Regions from separate parts of the Solibacillus sp. NPDC093137 genome, predicted to be linked through region 2. Evidence: riboswitches for the same ligand, from Rfam matches in the RefSeq annotation. Region 2 holds a riboswitch; the other holds the start of a gene.
The links. Region 2 has a riboswitch for FMN ahead of ribE (riboflavin synthase). Riboswitches for the same ligand answer to the same signal wherever they lie in the genome.
Positions count from the first base shown of each region.

Region 1: another riboswitch for FMN. It lies ahead of ACQKN3_RS08120 (ECF transporter S component); the one in region 2 lies ahead of ribE (riboflavin synthase).

Region 1 is NZ_JBNNVH010000001.1:1,574,256-1,583,121, reverse strand. Features, by position in the region: gene ACQKN3_RS08130 (RNA polymerase sigma factor SigX) at 34-567, shown strand; gene ACQKN3_RS08125 (hypothetical protein) at 564-1,781, shown strand; FMN riboswitch at 1,886-2,059, shown strand; gene ACQKN3_RS08120 (ECF transporter S component) at 2,302-2,877, shown strand; gene brnQ (branched-chain amino acid transport system II carrier protein) at 3,055-4,407, shown strand; gene ACQKN3_RS08110 (YitT family protein) at 4,458-5,315, opposite strand; gene ACQKN3_RS08105 (DUF6612 family protein) at 5,453-6,871, opposite strand; gene ACQKN3_RS08100 (MerR family transcriptional regulator) at 7,436-7,831, shown strand; gene glnA (type I glutamate--ammonia ligase) at 7,872-8,866, shown strand, end outside.
Region 2 is NZ_JBNNVH010000001.1:836,604-845,469, forward strand. Features, by position in the region: gene metE (5-methyltetrahydropteroyltriglutamate--homocysteine S-methyltransferase) at 1-401, shown strand, start outside; gene ACQKN3_RS04350 (hypothetical protein) at 418-597, shown strand; gene ACQKN3_RS04355 (transcription initiation factor TFIIIB) at 975-1,178, opposite strand; gene ACQKN3_RS04360 (hypothetical protein) at 1,224-1,472, opposite strand; gene ACQKN3_RS04365 (RNA polymerase sigma factor) at 1,456-1,971, opposite strand; gene ACQKN3_RS04370 (group-specific protein) at 1,979-2,359, opposite strand; gene ACQKN3_RS04375 (VC0807 family protein) at 2,466-3,149, opposite strand; FMN riboswitch at 3,472-3,608, shown strand; FMN riboswitch at 3,707-3,841, shown strand; gene ribE (riboflavin synthase) at 3,962-4,597, shown strand; partial or broken gene ribB (3,4-dihydroxy-2-butanone-4-phosphate synthase) at 4,613-5,221, shown strand; gene ribH (6,7-dimethyl-8-ribityllumazine synthase) at 5,240-5,704, shown strand; gene ACQKN3_RS04395 (DUF2812 domain-containing protein) at 5,944-7,140, shown strand; gene ACQKN3_RS04400 (LysE family translocator) at 7,469-8,101, shown strand; gene ACQKN3_RS04405 (TspO/MBR family protein) at 8,213-8,866, shown strand, end outside.

The DNA of each region.
Region 1 (8,866 bases), 740 kb from region 2:
AAACGACAAATTACGTGAATGGAGGTGGGATGGGTGCAGCAATCCATTTTCCATCGATTATACGATACGTATCATCAGGATGTTTTTAATTTCTTATTTTACTTAGTGAAAAATCGTACCGCAGCTGAGGATCTTGCCCACGAAGTATACGTTCGTGTATTAAAATCATACGAGCGATTCGAAGGGAAAAGCTCGGAAAAAACTTGGCTGTTCTCTATAGCAAAAAATGTGGCGATTGACTATTTCAGAAAAAAACAAGTTCGAGATAAACATGCATTTACAGCTTTTGATTGGGAGACAGAGCAACTCGTAAGCCCAATCCCTTCACCTGAACAATTCACCGAATTAAATGACCAGCTCCATCAATTACTGGTTGCATTGGAGGAATGTTCAGGTGATCAGAAAATGGTGATTATTATGCGGTATATTCAGGAACTTTCAATTCAGGAAACAGCGGAGATATTAGGATGGACGACAGGAAAAGTTAAAACGACACAGCACCGTGCTTTAAAGAATCTGCGGCTGCTATTGGAAGCGCAAGAAGGAAGGGAGGCGAATCCATTATGAAAAAGGAGCATTGGGATGAAAAAGAGATTGAAATTTTTCTGAAAAAAGCACCGAAAGTAACTGATCATCGTTCAAAAGATGAGGTATTTAATCGTTTAATGGATGAAGGAGCATTTAATGAAGATCCGCCTCACATAGAGCAAAACAATCAAAAAGGTATACGTTGGGCGCCATTATTCGTCTCGATTGCATCAATATTTATTATTGTTTTAATCAGCGCGCAATTTATAGGTAATAATGAATCGGTTACTATGCAGAATGAAACATTCGATCTTGCCACTCCGGAATCGGAAGAAAGTATGACAATGAGTGCGAAGGAAGATGCATCTACACAACGCTCCATGATTAATAGTTTTTCGACGGAAGCTCAACCGGAGCAAACATTAGTTTATGAAAGCGAGCTAGAGGAAAACACATTATTTGCAATTGGTCTTGCAGGGGATGATGCAGAAAGTGTACCTGTAAGCATATTGATTCCAAATGAGATTGTTGCCGAAAAAACGGGTACAGAAAATCCGACGAAGCTGGAACTTTATAACACGTTCAGTCCGTTGCTTGACGAACAGTCGTTAGGCTTTAATGAATACCATCCTTACAAGGGCGAATTGCGTGAGGAAGGGAACAGGCTTGTTCATATGTTGCCGGAAGATCACCAATATGATGCGGGAACTGCTTCCTTATCAAATTATCTCGGTTCCCTTGTCGACACTTTCAGAGATGAATATATGGAAGTAGAAATACAAAATACGGCCGGAAAACCAATTTACTTTGACCATATTGGCGACGTAAAAGAGCCGTTTTTATTAAATGATGAGAACGCTCAATATAATTATTTTATGTATCAGATGCGGAATGGAGCGGTATATTTAAGTCCCAATTTCCGAATGAGCTTTAAAGATGTGCAAGAAGCAATCAAAAATATGACGGTGGAAGCGAATGATATATACAGAACGGTTATATTGCCGGGTGTATATTTAAAAGTTGAAGACGCTAAGTCGATCGTAACAATTACATTTGAAGAACCTTTAAACTTGGACAATTATGAACCAGCTCAAGGAATGCGAATGATTGAAGGATTAATAATGACAGCAGCAAGTTTTGATAAACAGGTAAAATTTGAAAATATCGTACAGGAACAATGGGGCGGTTATGACTTCACAAAACCGGTAGATAAGCCGATCGCGGCGAACCGTATTCATTATGAATTTCAATAATTCAAATAATTTTACTAGGAATTGTAAGCAATGGGCTTTACAATTCCTTTTTTTTATATATAATAATAGTTATAGCAAGGTAATTGCTACATAATTTCATATTGATTCATCTTCGGGGCAGGGTGTAACTCCCGACCGGCGGTAATAAAAGTTATAACTTCTGACCATTTACTTGGAGGAATTTATGTCGAACTTTTCGAGCCCGCGAGCCACTTTTGTGTGCAGGATTTGGTGCAATTCCAAAGCCGACAGTATAGTCTGGATGGGAGAAGGTGAAGGTACGGTCGTCATTTTTTGAAAATGCCGTGCTTTGCAGTACTTATTTCTAATTCCTTATTTGTAAACGGAATATTTTTCGTATACAAAAAACAGGAATTGCTGCAAATGCACAGATAGACCCTTTATTTAAGTGTGCCTATTTCTCCCTTATGCTCTAGTTTAGCATAAGGGTTTTTTCATGGAATGATTTGATACGTCCTTTCTTCTTGCGAGATGGAATCAGCAAAGAGGAGAGATTTATATGCAAAAAAGAAGTTTAAAGTTACGATCATTCGTAACAATCGCAATGCTGAGTGGGGTTTCATTTGTGCTAATGTTGTTAAACTTCCCACTACCATGGTTCCCGGTGTTTTTACAAATTGATTTCAGTGATGTGCCAGCATTGATTGCGGCAATTACGATGGGACCTGTTGCAGGTATCCTAGTTGAACTTGTTAAAAATGTGCTTGACTGGATTTACACAGGGGCTCCTGAAGGAATTCCGGTAGGTCATATGGCTAACTTCGCTACAGGTGTATTATTCATTTTACCAGCTTACTATATTTATAAAAAATTCCCTTCTGCAAAAGGGTTAATGACAGGCTTAGTTGTTTCTACAGTTGTAATGTCACTTGGAATGGCGGCATTAAACTACGTGGCGTTCTTACCGCTGTACACGTACTTACTAGGCTTCGAATATAATATGTACGAAACAATCGTGTTAGGTATTTTACCGTTTAATATTGTTAAAGGAATTATGATGTTTGTGGTCGTGACGATGCTTTACCGTTCAATGCGTGTATGGATTGAAAATCAGCGCAGACAATATTTAGCTTAATTAAATAATAAATTATGGAGCGATGTCATAAAAGTGTTAACTTTATGACATCGCTCCTTTTATATTTACTCTTACTATTGTCATTCTGTTATAGGGCTGATATGATATTGTACATTGTTAAGAAAATTAGGACGTTTCATTAAAACACCATGAAATGACATCTTGGGAGAGAATATGATGGACAAGAAAATACCATTTTCAACCTATGCAGTAATCGGAACGATGCTGTTTGGGATGTTTTTTGGAGCAGGAAATTTAATATTTCCGATTCAAATGGGGCAATTGGCAGGGACAAACTATTGGTTTGCGCTAATTGGCTTTTTAGTTACGGCAATTGGTTTGCCGTTTTTAGGAATTCTGGCAATCGGATTGTCGGGAAGTAATGGATTGCGCGATTTGGCAAGTAAAGTACATCCGATGTTTGGATTGTTTTTTGCATTGGCTTTATACTTAACGATTGGGCCATTTTTTGCAATTCCGCGTACAGCAACAGTACCGTTTGTTGTTGGATTTGAACCGTTTATCGATCCTTCACAGGCGACATTGTGGCTTGCGGTATTCAGTTTTATTTTCTTCGCGATCGTTTTTTATTTTTCACTAAATCCGGCGAAGATCATGGACATTATAGGGAAGTACTTAACACCGGCATTTTTAGTATTTTTATTTGTGCTAATCGGTATTAGTCTGTTTTCTCCAATGGGGAAATTCGTTGAGCCTGCTGGAACTTATATTAACGAGGCGTTTATGACAGGTTTTAAAGAAGGCTATAATACGATGGATGCACTTGCTTCGCTTGCGTTTGGTATTGTTGTCATCCATGCGATAAAGCGAACAGGGATTACAGATAAGAAAGAAATTGCAAAAGCGACTTGGAAATCAGGTATTTTCGCAATGGCATTAATGATGCTGATTTACGGTCTGATTGCTTACATGGGAGCATCGAGTATAACGGCGATTGGTACATTTGACAATGGCGGTCAAATTTTTGCTGCGGTTGCCGATCATTATTTCGGCTCATACGGAGCAATTTTGTTGGCGATTATTATTGTACTTGCATGTTTAAAAACGAGTATTGGGCTCATTACTTCATGCAGTGAGTTTTTCCATGAAGTGTTTCCGAAAATCAGCTATAAAACATTTGTAGTCCTATTATGTGTTGTTTCATTTATCATTGCAAACTTTGGATTAACAAATATTATTACATATGCAATTCCAGTGTTGATGTTCCTTTACCCTCTGGCAATAGTGTTAATAATACTGGCGCTTCTAGGACCGCTATTTCACTACAAAAGGACTGTATTTGCAGGGTCAATTTTACTCGTATTCTTTATTAGTATAATTGATGGGTACAATGCGTTAATCGGAAGTGTGCCGGCATTTGAAGTGAGTGTGCTGTCTTCTATTTCAGCTTTTTACGCAGATTACCTACCGCTCTATTCCATTGGTTTAGGGTGGATTGTTCCGGCGTTAGTAGGAGCGGTTATCGGATTATGTATTCCGAATCGCACGAATGAAATCAATACGGATTAAAAAATGGTTGTGTAAAAGGAAAATTTCCTTTTACACAACCATTTTCTGTTTTAGTGGATATTTTGCTTTTTAAAGCTTCCACCTTTAACTTCGACTACTTCGTATACTGTCACAAAGGCATTCGGATCGATTTCTCGAATAATACCCTTTATCTTACTTTCTTCCATCCGGTTGATTACACACGTAATTTCTTGAAATTCCTGATGGGAGTATGCACCGTATACTGTGCTGAAAGTCGCGCTTCTTCCTAAACGATCTCGAATTGTTTCGACCATTTTAAGCGGCTCTTTTGTAATGATTTTATATGTTTTAGAGCCGCTAAGTCCTTCTTCAACAATCAAGATAACTTTTGATGCGATATAATAAGCAATTGCCGATAACAAAGCACCTTTAAAGCCGAATACAAACGATACAATGATGAAAACGAAAAAGTTTAAAAACAAAATGAGATCACTTGTACCGAAAGGCAATTTTCTCGATAGTAACACTGCAAGCATGTCTATCCCATCAAGAGCGCCACCATTACGAAGCGCTAACCCCATACCAATACCTAAAATAATTCCCCCTACAACTGTAATAAGCAATGCATCGCCAGTAATAATAGTTGGAACATGGTGCATAAGCGAAGTACCAATTGCTAATGATGTGATACCGATAACGGAGTTGATTGCGAAGGTTTTTCCAATCTGTTTATATCCTAAGTAAATAAACGGAATGTTTAGTATGGCGATCAGCAGGCCTAATGATACTGGTGTTAGCTGAGAGATGACAATACTAATCCCCGTGATTCCACCATCCGATACGTTATTTGGTATTAATACTGCTTCTAATCCGTAAGCAGCGATTAAACCGCCAATAATAACGATGATTTTTTGTCCGATTGACTTTGCTATGTGTTGCTTTGACATAAAATTCCCCCTCAATATACGGTAACAATTATACATGAATAATAGCGATATTACTTTTCATTGCCCCATTTTTTCAAAAAAAAGCTATCGGGAAAAACAATGCTTTTTCCTGACAGCTTTTATGGGAATTTTGGGAATTATTTATTTCCTATTTCTGATTCAATTAAATCCTCCAAAGATTTTGCGTTTTCCAGAGCTTCGGCAGGGATTGTTATTGTTGGTACTGTATTAAAATCTGAATATTTCATAGTTGATTTACTTTTTATATTCATTACAACACCTTCCAGGTTCATGCCGAATCCGAAGTCCATTACCATTTCTTCTATATCAAATGTTTCCTTATTAATTTTGATTTCATAAGAAAAATTATCGTATTTTAAATTTTTCATATCGGCCAGTACTTCCTCGTCCAAACCTAAGTTCATGGCAGACATTTGTTCTTGTATAAGAGCGGTAAAGTTATCTCCAGTACCTTTCAAATTTAATGTATAATACCCATCCGTTTCTTTGATATTGAAATCGGTTGCAAATTTCTGCAACATTTCTAATTGATCAGCAGCATTAATTTGTGCGCCAGCTTGCGTTAATATTTCTTCAAACATGTCGGCAGGATAATTAATCCAAGTTTCTGACGTGCCTTCATACATATACATGCCATCTTTTTCTGTCATATACATTTTTAAAGGCATATCAATCGATTCGCCTGTTGTTGGCTCGACCATAGACATTGTTCCTTCAATGAAGAACTGCATAGGTTTATTGACAATTGACATATCCATTTTTCCGTTAGTATCGATTTTTATACGTTCTTCCCCATCTTGGATATCCATCGATTGTGTCATTGTCATTTTTGCTTTCATGCTAGTTGTAGCTTGTTGTTTTTCGATTGCCTTTGTGAAAATGGTTTTTAATAGCGCTGAATCCGTTGAAGACGCTTCTGTATCACTTTCTGTGAATTCGTGTACTACATTGAAAATGAATGTTGCTAGTTGACCGCGTGTTATCGATTTCTCTACACCAAATTCCGTATCACTTATGCCTTTTGCAATACCGTATTCATATAAAGCTGTAACGACATAAGCGTATTCATTATCCCCAGTCACATCATGAAAAGGGCTGTCGCCTTCAGCTTTTAAATCCAATGCTTTAGCGAGCATATAAGCAAATTCCCCACGCGTAATTGTTTCATTTGGCTTGAAAGTGTTATCTTCATACACTTTAATTGCATCGAGTGCAGTCAATGCTGCGATAGAACCGTAGTACTGATGTGATGCCGGAATATCGGTGAACTTAGGATTGACCACATTTTCCGTATCAAGACCAAGTGCACCGGCAATAATTTTAGCTGCCTGTCCACGTGTCACATTCTGCGCGGGTTTAAATGTTCCATCTGGATAACCACTAATAATTTCGGCTGCATGCAATTCTGTAATCGCCTTAAAATGTATGTTGTTTTCAGCGACATCTGTGAAATTTACGGCAGCTGAAGCTGGGGCTACCGTTGCTGTTGTCATTGCTAATGAAGCAACTGCAAATGTGTAAAACTTCTTTTTCATACTAAATATCCTCCTTGTCCTAAGCAAATATTCATATGTGTCATGCGTAATTTGCAAAAGACTTTATCTTAATTCGGCAGCTGTTTTCGTGCAGCTAATGAATTAGAAACAAAGTAAGTGACCGGCAGGAAAGATGGATAAGCTTCCGGGTAACGGAAAGTTAATTTCTATTATTTGTAAGAGTAGTTAAGTATTTTTTTAGTATGCCAGATCACATATATCCATTATATATTAATATCTTATAATTATTTCAATAAAGTCCATAATTTTGAAATATATTTGTATTTTAATTATGACTGTGACATGGACTGTAATAATCAGGTGGAACTAACTTAAATGTAAACAACTTTTAAAAATAGAGGAAAGCTCACATAAAAAAGAATGAAACTTCGGTGACCGTATGCTAATTGCTGTTCTTGGCGTACGGTTCTTTTTGTGGAATTAAAATGTTCGAATTATGCGATTAAATTATTCTAAAAACGATATGTTAGTTTTTATAACATTAGATTGACAAAGAACATTACATTGATTTAAAGTAAATGGTAAGAAGAGGGAGGCGAGATAATGAGTCGAGAGTTTCGAAGAGCGATGCCGTTACTGCCGATTAGCATGGTTATGCAATTGACGGAATTAACGGCTAGACAAATTCGTTATTATGAAGAACATGAATTAATCGTCCCTGCCAGATCAGAAGGGAATCGAAGGATGTTTTCTCTTGATGATATTGATGCATTGCTGGAAATAAGAGAGCTACTCGACCAGGGCATTAATATGGCGGGTGTCAAAAAGGTATTTGCAATGAGATCGAAAGAGTATGTAAAGAAACCTGACGTGGTACGCGTGACAGATACAGAATTGCGGACTATATTGCGTGAAGAAATGCTGCAGGCGCAGCGCATGCAAAAAACATCGCTACGTCAAGGCGATTTATCGCGTTTCTTTCAATATAAAACTGAGTAGGACCAACTAAAAAGGAGAGTGTTGAAGTATGGCAAATGTAATGGTGAATGGAACAAGCAAAGCAACGAAAGAAAGCATTAAAAAAATTGTAGCCGATAAAAATGTTAAATTTATTCGTCTGCAATTTACCGATATTTTAGGAACAATCAAAAACGTTGAAATTCCGGTAAGTCAGTTAGATAAAGCGCTGGATAACAAAATGATGTTTGACGGTTCTTCAATTGAAGGTTTCGTGCGTATTGAAGAATCTGACATGTATTTGCGTCCGGATTTAGATACTTTCATGATTTTCCCATGGACTGCAGAAAAGGGAAAAGTTGCCCGATTAATTTGTGACATCGCACGTCCGGACGGCTCTCCTTTTGAAGGGGATCCGCGCTCTAACTTAAAAAGAATGTTAAAAGAAATGGAGGAATTAGGTTTTACAAGTTTTAACTTAGGACCTGAACCAGAATTTTTCTTATTTAAATTAGATGAAAAAGGCAACCCGACATTAGAACTAAATGATGATGGTGGTTACTTCGACTTGGCACCAACAGATTTAGGGGAAAACTGCCGTCGCGATATCGTATTGGAACTTGAGGAGATGGGCTTTGAAATTGAAGCATCACACCATGAAGTAGCTCCGGGTCAACACGAAATTGACTTCAAATATGCCAATGCGGTGGAAGCATGCGATAACATTCAAACGTTCAAATTAGTAGTAAAAACAATTGCGCGTAAACATGGCTTACATGCGACATTTATGCCAAAACCTTTATTCGGTGTGAACGGTTCAGGAATGCACTTCAACTTATCGTTATTCCAAGGAAGCAAAAATGCGTTTTGGGATGAAGGGGAAGACTTACAGTTATCAAAAACAGCGAAACATTTCTTAGCAGGTGTATTAAAGCACGTTCAAGGATTTACAGCGGTGACGAATCCGACTGTCAACTCATACAAACGTTTAGTACCAGGCTATGAAGCACCTTGTTATGTGGCATGGTCACCAAAAAACCGTTCACCATTAGTACGTATTCCGGAATCTCGTGGTCT
Region 2 (8,866 bases):
TAAATGCATTTAAATTAGCGACAAGCGGTGTGCGGAATACGACCCAGATTCATACACATATGTGTTATTGTGAATTTAATGACTTTATTGATGTAATTGAATCATTGGACGCGGATGTGATTTCGATTGAGACATCACGAAGCCATGGAGAACTGGTAAAAATACTAAAAGAGACACCGTACAGACTGGGCATCGGTTTAGGTGTATATGACATTCATAGCCCCCGTATACCAACAGTGGAAGAAATGGCCGTTATTATCGGAGAAAGTAAAGAAGTGATCGAAAAAGAACAATTTTGGATCAATCCCGATTGTGGACTGAAAACTCGCACGGAGCAAGAGACGATTGCATCATTGAAAAATATGGTGGCCGCAAAAGAGCGACTAAAACTGTTGAATTAATGAAGGGGCGGATACTATGAGTCAAATGAAAAGAAATTACAACCCCGTGTTTTTGACGGCTGTAATGAATGGCTTTACAGAAAGTAATACAAAAAGCCTTAAAGAGTTACGTGATGAGTTGATGACGTCATACCCAGCGGATGAAAAGGAAATTCAAAAAGCATATTATTTTGTAAAAGCGGAATTAGTAGGTTGAAGTGATCTTTAGAAACAGGTAGAAAATACAATGAGGCCGGGACAGAAGTAGAAATTTCATAAACTAAGGAGAAAAACCTTATTAAGAAACGGATATTTTATAAAATTGATTGGAATGGAGGGCGAGTGTTCGTGCTGACGGTATCACCTTTCGCAACAAGCACAGCTTCCTGCGGGAATAGCGAAATTTATTTTGCGACGAAAGCGAAGCGTCAGGAGCACTGACGCCTGAGACTTTCGTGTAAGGCCACGCCCGAGGAAAGCGCCCCGGAATGGAAATCAATTTTTACGCTCAGCAAAAAAATGCAATTTTTCTCTAAGAGAAAAATTGCATTTTTGGATTATGTCCCACCCTCTATTTGTAATCCCGATATCGAATTAAAATGTTCCTTTAAATTTCTCAGGCTTTACGACATAGCCTTCAATAATAAAACCGCATTGTGTACAAATAATATATTCGATATTGGAACCTAAGCTCATTTTATTGACAGGTGACATAACACTGTACCCGCTATGTTTGCCTTTCCCTAATTCAGAGCAGCCGCATTTTGGACATTCTTTTACGGTTGTCGTATTCTTCATTTCTATCACCCTTTCATAGTTAGGTAGCCAGCAAAGGAATTACCATTAGTTCATTAGGAATCCCTGTAAAATTGCTAAAAACAAACCAAGGGAAACGGGGAAAATTTTAAAAAACAGATAGCCCTTTGATTGAATTGTCCATTTTTCAAATGGATCTTTCGTCGGAGAACCAAGATAGCGAATAAACTTTTGAAATGGTGACTGCTTTTTTGCAAGTTTTGTCACAGGTATGTCGATTTTATAGGAATCAAGCAAACCGGATAGCTCTTTTTCCTTTTTAAATTCCTCGTTCATGTTGGAAATCCTCCTTTAATTCAGCCTTTAAAGCTTTAATAGCGTGATGAAGCCGTGATTTTACCGTACCGATCGGAACATCCAATATTAAGGCAATTTCTTCTTGCGGCAAATCTTCATAGTAAGCAAGCAAAATTACAGCCCGCTGTTTATCCGGCAAGTTGGAAATCGCTTGTTGAATGACGAGTGTGTCTTCGGTTTGCAGCGTTTTTTTCTGAATAGGGATGAGAAAAGGCAGGAGTGTCTGCCATCGTTTGCGCCTTTTCAGCTTATTGATCATAAGGCGGTAGGCAATCTGAAACAAGAAGGACTTTACCGTACCACGTTGCTGTTCATACTGAAATTTTTTTGATTGCAGCACTTCAAAGCTGTCGTGAACAATATCGACACTCAATTGCTCATCTTTTGTATAACGGTACAAAAAACAGAACAGCGGCTCATGCAACTGGTCGTACAGTTGTGCCAACGCTTCCGAATCGCCAATTTGAAACGCGATCATCAACTGCTCATTGTTCGCTATCATAAACGTCACCGAAACGTGCTTTAATACTTTTTAGTGTAGCCGATATGCGCATGACCAAATACACAACCATTACAATGACCCATGCCTGTGCCTGGTTCGTAAAAAACTGAACATAAGGGTTTTCAATTGTTTCACCGGATGAAAGTAAAATGTTCAAAACTTGCACACAGATAATCGTATAAACCGCTAAAATCAGAGTAATCGTGTCAAATATATTCCAGCGTAAATAAACGGTTGTTTTCGCATAATTAATTTTTTTACCTTCCCTGATAATATGTTTTCTAAAAAACGGAATCAAAATCGTAAATAATACAACCATTTCAACTGCACTCACAATTAACGAAATTTTAAAACCAATCCCCATATCGATTTCTCCTTACTTAGTTAAATTTTATAACAAGCTGCAACTTTTGATGCATTCACTGACTATACAAACAGGAGAGGAAAAAGGTTCAAAAATTTTTTAATATTTATTCTGCGACAATTTCCGGTTCCTGCCGCTTTTGCAGATTATTTTCATGTAATCGGTTCATATAGTTTTGTACAACAACATTAATGTAAAAGAACATCCCCATTAAAATTCCGGAAAACACCCAACTCGCTACCCGTTTATAAATAAGCATGTCACCATAACTGTCAATTCCATATTTACGAAGCAGGAAGACCGTAATTCCTGCCATAACCAGTCCTCGAATAATGAAGACAACCTGGATCAGCTGAAACCATCGGAAGATCCCTTTTTGAAAGAATAATGCTTTACTTTCCTTTCGTGCATGTCCTTGCAAATAAGCAAAATCAACTGCAATATACAGGGAAAAAGGCTGTTTTACGATGAATAAAATTACATAGAGCAACGTATAAAAAAGACCTAAATAAACGTTATTCCAAATCATCTGCTCCGCTGAACCCGACAGTAAATCGACCGCTGTACCTATAAGCATTGAGCCTAAAATAAACAGGCCTGTCACATTGAATTGCCGGTCTTTAGCAAAGCGGTAAACCGTATAAATTATCCCGGGAACAGTGGACAGCAGCATTGCGGCATAGTCACCAAAAGGCTCTCGCCCAAACTTCCAGATTACATAAGGTAATGCTGCATAAAACAGTAGCTCTAGAAAGATAAGATATTTATTCGACTGTGAATTATTCGCCATAAAAGCCTCCATTACCGTTAAAAAAGTATTTGTTTTTTTATATTACTAAAGATTATCCGACACTATATTTTATGAAATAGTTATACGAAAAAAAGCAACCAAGTAAACGAAAGACACTTAAAAAAAGCTTGCAATAACTCCTTTCTAATTTATGTAATATTATGTATATTCTTCTACGTATTATCTTTAGTAAAGTTTCAAAATTTTTATAATTTAACAGAGGGGATAGAGGTAAAAGGATTGATGGAACAAAAAGTAAGTAGGTGCTAAAATACTATTAGCTTTTTAAATTATTTATGTTACAATAACTTTCAAATAAAATAATTTCCTTCGGGGTCGGGTGAAATTCCCAATCGACGGTGATGAGTTTATCTCTAAGCCCGTGAGCCACTTTATGTGTGCAGGATTTTGGTGCAAATCCAAAGCCGACAGTTATAGTCTGGATGGGAGAAGGAATGGCAACGCATTTTAAAAATTTGATTTTAAATGTGCTTTTTTGCTATACACTTTTCCTGTCGCACCTTGTGACGGGTTTTTTTATTTTATTTGAAAAAAATAATTTCCTTCGGGGTCGGGTGAAATTCCCAATCGACGGTGATGAGTTTATCTCTAAGCCCGTGAGCCACTTATGTGTGCAGGATTTGGTGCAAGTCCAAAGCCGACAGTTACAGTCTGGATGGGAGAAGGAAGCAATGTCAGCAGTTTTTTGAAAATTTACTTCAAGAAGCTTATTTGATGATGCTCAATTTTCCTCTCATCGAACTCCGAATTCAATCGGGGTTCTTTTTTAATCTTAAAAAGAGGTGAGCAGGATGTTTACAGGAATCATTGAAGAACTTGGAACGGTTGAAACAGTCAGCCAATCCACACAAGCGATGGAACTAGCCATTCGCGCAAGCACAATTCTAGAGGATGTTCAACTCGGGGACAGCATTGCCGTTAACGGTGTCTGTCTGACAGTGAAACAATTTTCGCCGACCGTATTTTTGGCAGATGTCATGCCGGAAACCGTCAAAGCAACAAGCCTACAGCAATTAACTGCTGGGATGCCTGTCAATCTAGAACGGGCAATGTCGGCAAATGGTCGATTCGGTGGACATATCGTATCGGGCCATGTTGATGGAATTGCAACAATACAACGGAAAAGACCTGTTGCCAATGCAGTTTATATTGATTTGGCAATGGAAAAGCATTTGGTTGCTGAATGTATTAAGAAAGGCTCAATTACAGTGGACGGCACGAGTTTAACAATTTTTGATGTGACGGACACATTCATTACCATTTCCTTAATCCCTCATACGTATGAACAGACTGTATTAGGCTTTAAAAAGCCGGGAGATGTTGTGAACATTGAAACAGATCTAATCGGAAAATATGTAAAAAAACATTTACAAAATCAAACGGAAAGTACAATTACAATGGACTTTTTGCAACGTACAGGATTTTAAAGGAGTGGTGACAAAATGAATACAATTGAAGAAGCAATTCAGGCATTGAAAAACGGCGAGATTATTATTGTGTCAGATGACGAGAACCGTGAAAATGAAGGGGATTTTCTTGTGTTAGGAGAATTCGCTACACCGGAAAATATTAATTTCATGGCGCTTTATGGAAGAGGGTTAATTTGTACACCAGTTTCATCTGCAATTGCAGAAAAGCTTTCCCTTCATCCAATGGTGCAAAGCAATACCGATACATATCAAACAGCTTTTACGATTAGTATCGATCATATCCATTCAACGACAGGTATAAGTGCATTTGAGCGTTCTAAAACGATGTTAGCATTACTGGATCCTGCAACAAAACCGGAGCATTTTCATCGTCCCGGCCATGTTTTCCCGCTCATTGCTAAACAGGGAGGCGTGTTGGAACGTCGCGGGCATACGGAAGCAGGTGTTGATCTGGCGAAACTATGCGGTTCGAATGAAGTTGCGGTCATCTGTGAAATTATGAACGAAGATGGTTCAATGGCCCGCATGCCACAGCTCGAAAAGATTGCACAAAAACATAACCTGAAATTTATTACAATCGAAGACTTAGTTCAATATATAAAATTAACTACCGTATTGGTATAAAAAGGAGCAATTAAAATGGGAAAAACATTTGAAGCACAATTAGTCGGAACAGATCTAAAAATCGGAATTGTCGTAGGGCGCTTTAATGAATTTATTAATGATAAATTATTAAGCGGTGCAATTGACGGCTTAAAACGTCATGGTGTTGATGAAGCAAACGTTGATACAGCATGGGTTCCAGGTGCTTTCGAAGTACCGTTTGTTGCAAAAAAAATGGCTGAAACAAATAATTATGATGCAGTAATCGGTTTAGGTACGGTCATTCGCGGATCAACTACACATTACGATTATGTATGTAACGAGGCGGCAAAAGGAATTGCCAAAGCAGGGTTGGACACAGGCGTACCGGTAATTTTCGGCATTGTCACAACTGAAAATATCGAACAGGCAATCGAACGTGCTGGTACAAAAGCAGGCAATAAAGGCTACGACAGCGCAATGTCTGCAATTGAAATGGCGAACTTGAATAAAATGTTTTAATAAAGATTAGTGCACGCCACTCAAAATGCAGCTCAGAAAATATTGCTGCTTGCGGAAAGTTAGTTCTAAGCGGTGTAATAGGCAATCCTGCATTGGTAGGGTTGCCTTTTTACTGTGAACATTTTCAATATTCTTTATTGCGTCAGAGAGTGCTGAAATAGTTTGCTGATTCTAATTATTTATTTACAAACATTCCCTTCTATTTTATTGTTAGGTCAGACATATGAGGAGGGAGAGCGATGGCAGAAATAGTACGCAGAATAAGACCCGGGCAGTATTGGCGTATTAAGGAACATGAAAGCTGGTTTTCGGATATGTCCGAGCAAGGGCTGCATTTTTATGAGATTGGCACACATTTTGCGAAGTTTAAAAAAGGGGATCGCAAACGAATGGATTACCGGCTGGAACTGGCGAAAAGCAAATATATATCGAGTGAAAAAATCCGGTTATTTGAAGAAAGCGGCTGGGATTATATTGCAAGTGACCGCAATTTTCACGTATTTGCGGCACCGGTTGATCGTAAAGCTAGTGAACCTCCGATAGATCGGGAAGAGCAAATAACTGTGGCAAATGCTCTTTTCAAGAAGACATTGATAAGTTTCATCTTTATATTATTCGCTTTGGCAGCTCTTTTTTGGCTTATAGGCAGCCTTTGGTTTACAGACGATACACCAATATTAACATTAATTGAAGGCAATTTGTTTGGCACGATGTTTCTTTATTTATTAAACATATTTTACTTATTCTCAATGGGAATGGGGCTACTAGGTATTGCACGCATACAACGCGATTTGAAAGAGGGGAGTTCTGATGGTCGGCCAAGACCATGGGAGAATTTTTATCGTAATAACATAATAACTTATGTAATGACTTTGGCTATATCATTAATTGCCGTTTGCATTCCATTTTACCAGTTGTTGCATTTAGGTACGGTTACATTACCAAAAGAAGATACAACACTGCCGTTTGTCAGGCTTGCAGCAATCGAAAATGCTTCACATCTTGAACGTGATGTTTTTATAATTGATGGAGAAGATTGGAGAAACAGTTACTGGGAAAACTGGAGTATAGTTGCTCCTGTGCAATATAAAATGAAGGAAAATTTTATTGAAAAGAAAGGGCAATGGTCTGACCCGAACAACAGTTACAACCCTGGTATCTCGGCTGAAATTTACCGGTTAAGCTTTCACTCCCTTGTTGCACCATTGGTTGATGACTTAATCACTGAGCATACGTTTGATGATGAAGCAGAATTATTTACGGAAAGAGAGCATGACGGATTTGATCAATTACTTATGCGCCAAAGTGACCAAAACAAAGAATTCATCTTCGTAAAAGAACAGGTGGTCATGTATATAGACTACTCGGGGAAAGTTGAGGCGGATGTCATTATCGGGAATGCTGCCGAGAAAATTAGGTTGTTAACGGAGAACTGATTGCTGATCCAGATTTTCTAATAAAATTATAAATCATCTAATATCGATTTGACATTTTCTAATAAGTTATCGGTTTTCTAATATATTTAGCAATTGTTCTAATATCGTACTTAGATGTTTAAATAAAGATTCTGAAAATGCTAATAAACAGATGAAGTTTTCTAATAAACATAAAACTCTTCTAATAAAACAAGTCACTGATTACAAAATTTAACGGGATACATAAAATTAACGATACAAAAGCAATCCATTAAACTATAAATTCCCCTAGCTTCATTCAGATGAACATGTTACCATATTTAAAAATTCAGAAAATGAAGGTGAGTAAATGGAGAATGTTGTGTTCTTTATCATTGCGTGTGTTCTTCTGATTGTATTGCCGGGTCCTGATACAGCGATCGTTACGAAAAATACAATCGTTAACGGACAAAAGGGCGGATTTCAAACAATGGTCGGCTCTTGCGCAGGATTAACGGTCCATACAATTGCAGCGGTGGCAGGGCTATCGGCGATTATCGTAAAATCTGCCGTGGCATTTACAGTGTTGAAATACGTAGGAGCAGCCTATTTATGCTATTTGGGTATAAAAACATTGATGAGCATGCGTGCTAAAAAAGCTGACTCAGAGGAATTGACGGACATTCCGGAAATTGAAGCTAAAGGCAATTCGTATTTTAAGCAGGGACTCATTACGAATATCACCAACCCTAAAGTAGCAGTATTTTTCCTTACGTTTTTACCGCAATTCCTATCTAAAGGCGCAGAACCGTTTTGGCCATTTTTGACGATGGGAATCATCTATATTGTTTTAACATTTATTTGGTTTGCGCTCTATGTTTTTTTATTAAACAAAATCCGCAATTTCATGAAAAAACCTGCTACACAATCGGTAATCGAAACGTTGACTGGAGCTGTTCTTATCGGTTTTGGGATCAAACTTGCCTTTGAAAAGCAGACTTAAAAATAACTTTGCATAAATCACATTACCTTTACAATCAATAGCCCATTTACCGCTTATTCTTTTTTAAAGAAGGGTATAGTTCCCTAATTCTAGAAAAAAGGATGATGAAAAATGGGCTTGTATATTACAATGTGGATAGCCATGATTGCTGTAATCGTAGTAAATGCGCTATCCAATACACTGCCTTTAAACGGGCAAACGGCATCAGAAATTACGAATCGATTAGAAGTGTTATTTACACCAGCAGGCTACGTATTTTCTATTTGGTCGTTAATTTATGTACTGCTTGTCATATGGCTGATTACGATATACCGCAAAGTGAAAGACAATCGTTTTAAAGGAAAAGTAGGTATTTTATTTATCATCAGCTGTATATTTAATATTGCTTGGCTGTTCAGCTGGCATTATGAACAATTTATACTATCCATTATTGTAATGTTCTTTTTGTTATTTACACTCATTGCGATTTACCTGCAGTATAAAAACACGGAAAAAGGTATTTCAGAACGCTTTCCGTTTTCATTTTACTTAGCGTGGATATCCGTAGCGACAATCGCTAATGTAAGCTATGTCTTAAAACATCATGGAGTCGATTTGGGGATATCAGAGGTGATCGGATCACTCGTACTTGTCGGGGTTGCGGTCATTCTCGGTTATTTGGCGGTTGCTGTTTCAAAAGATATTTTCTTTACTCTTGTTATCGTTTGGGCACTCATCGGTATTGCTGTAAAAACAGATGAGCCAACAATGCAGAACGGTACAATA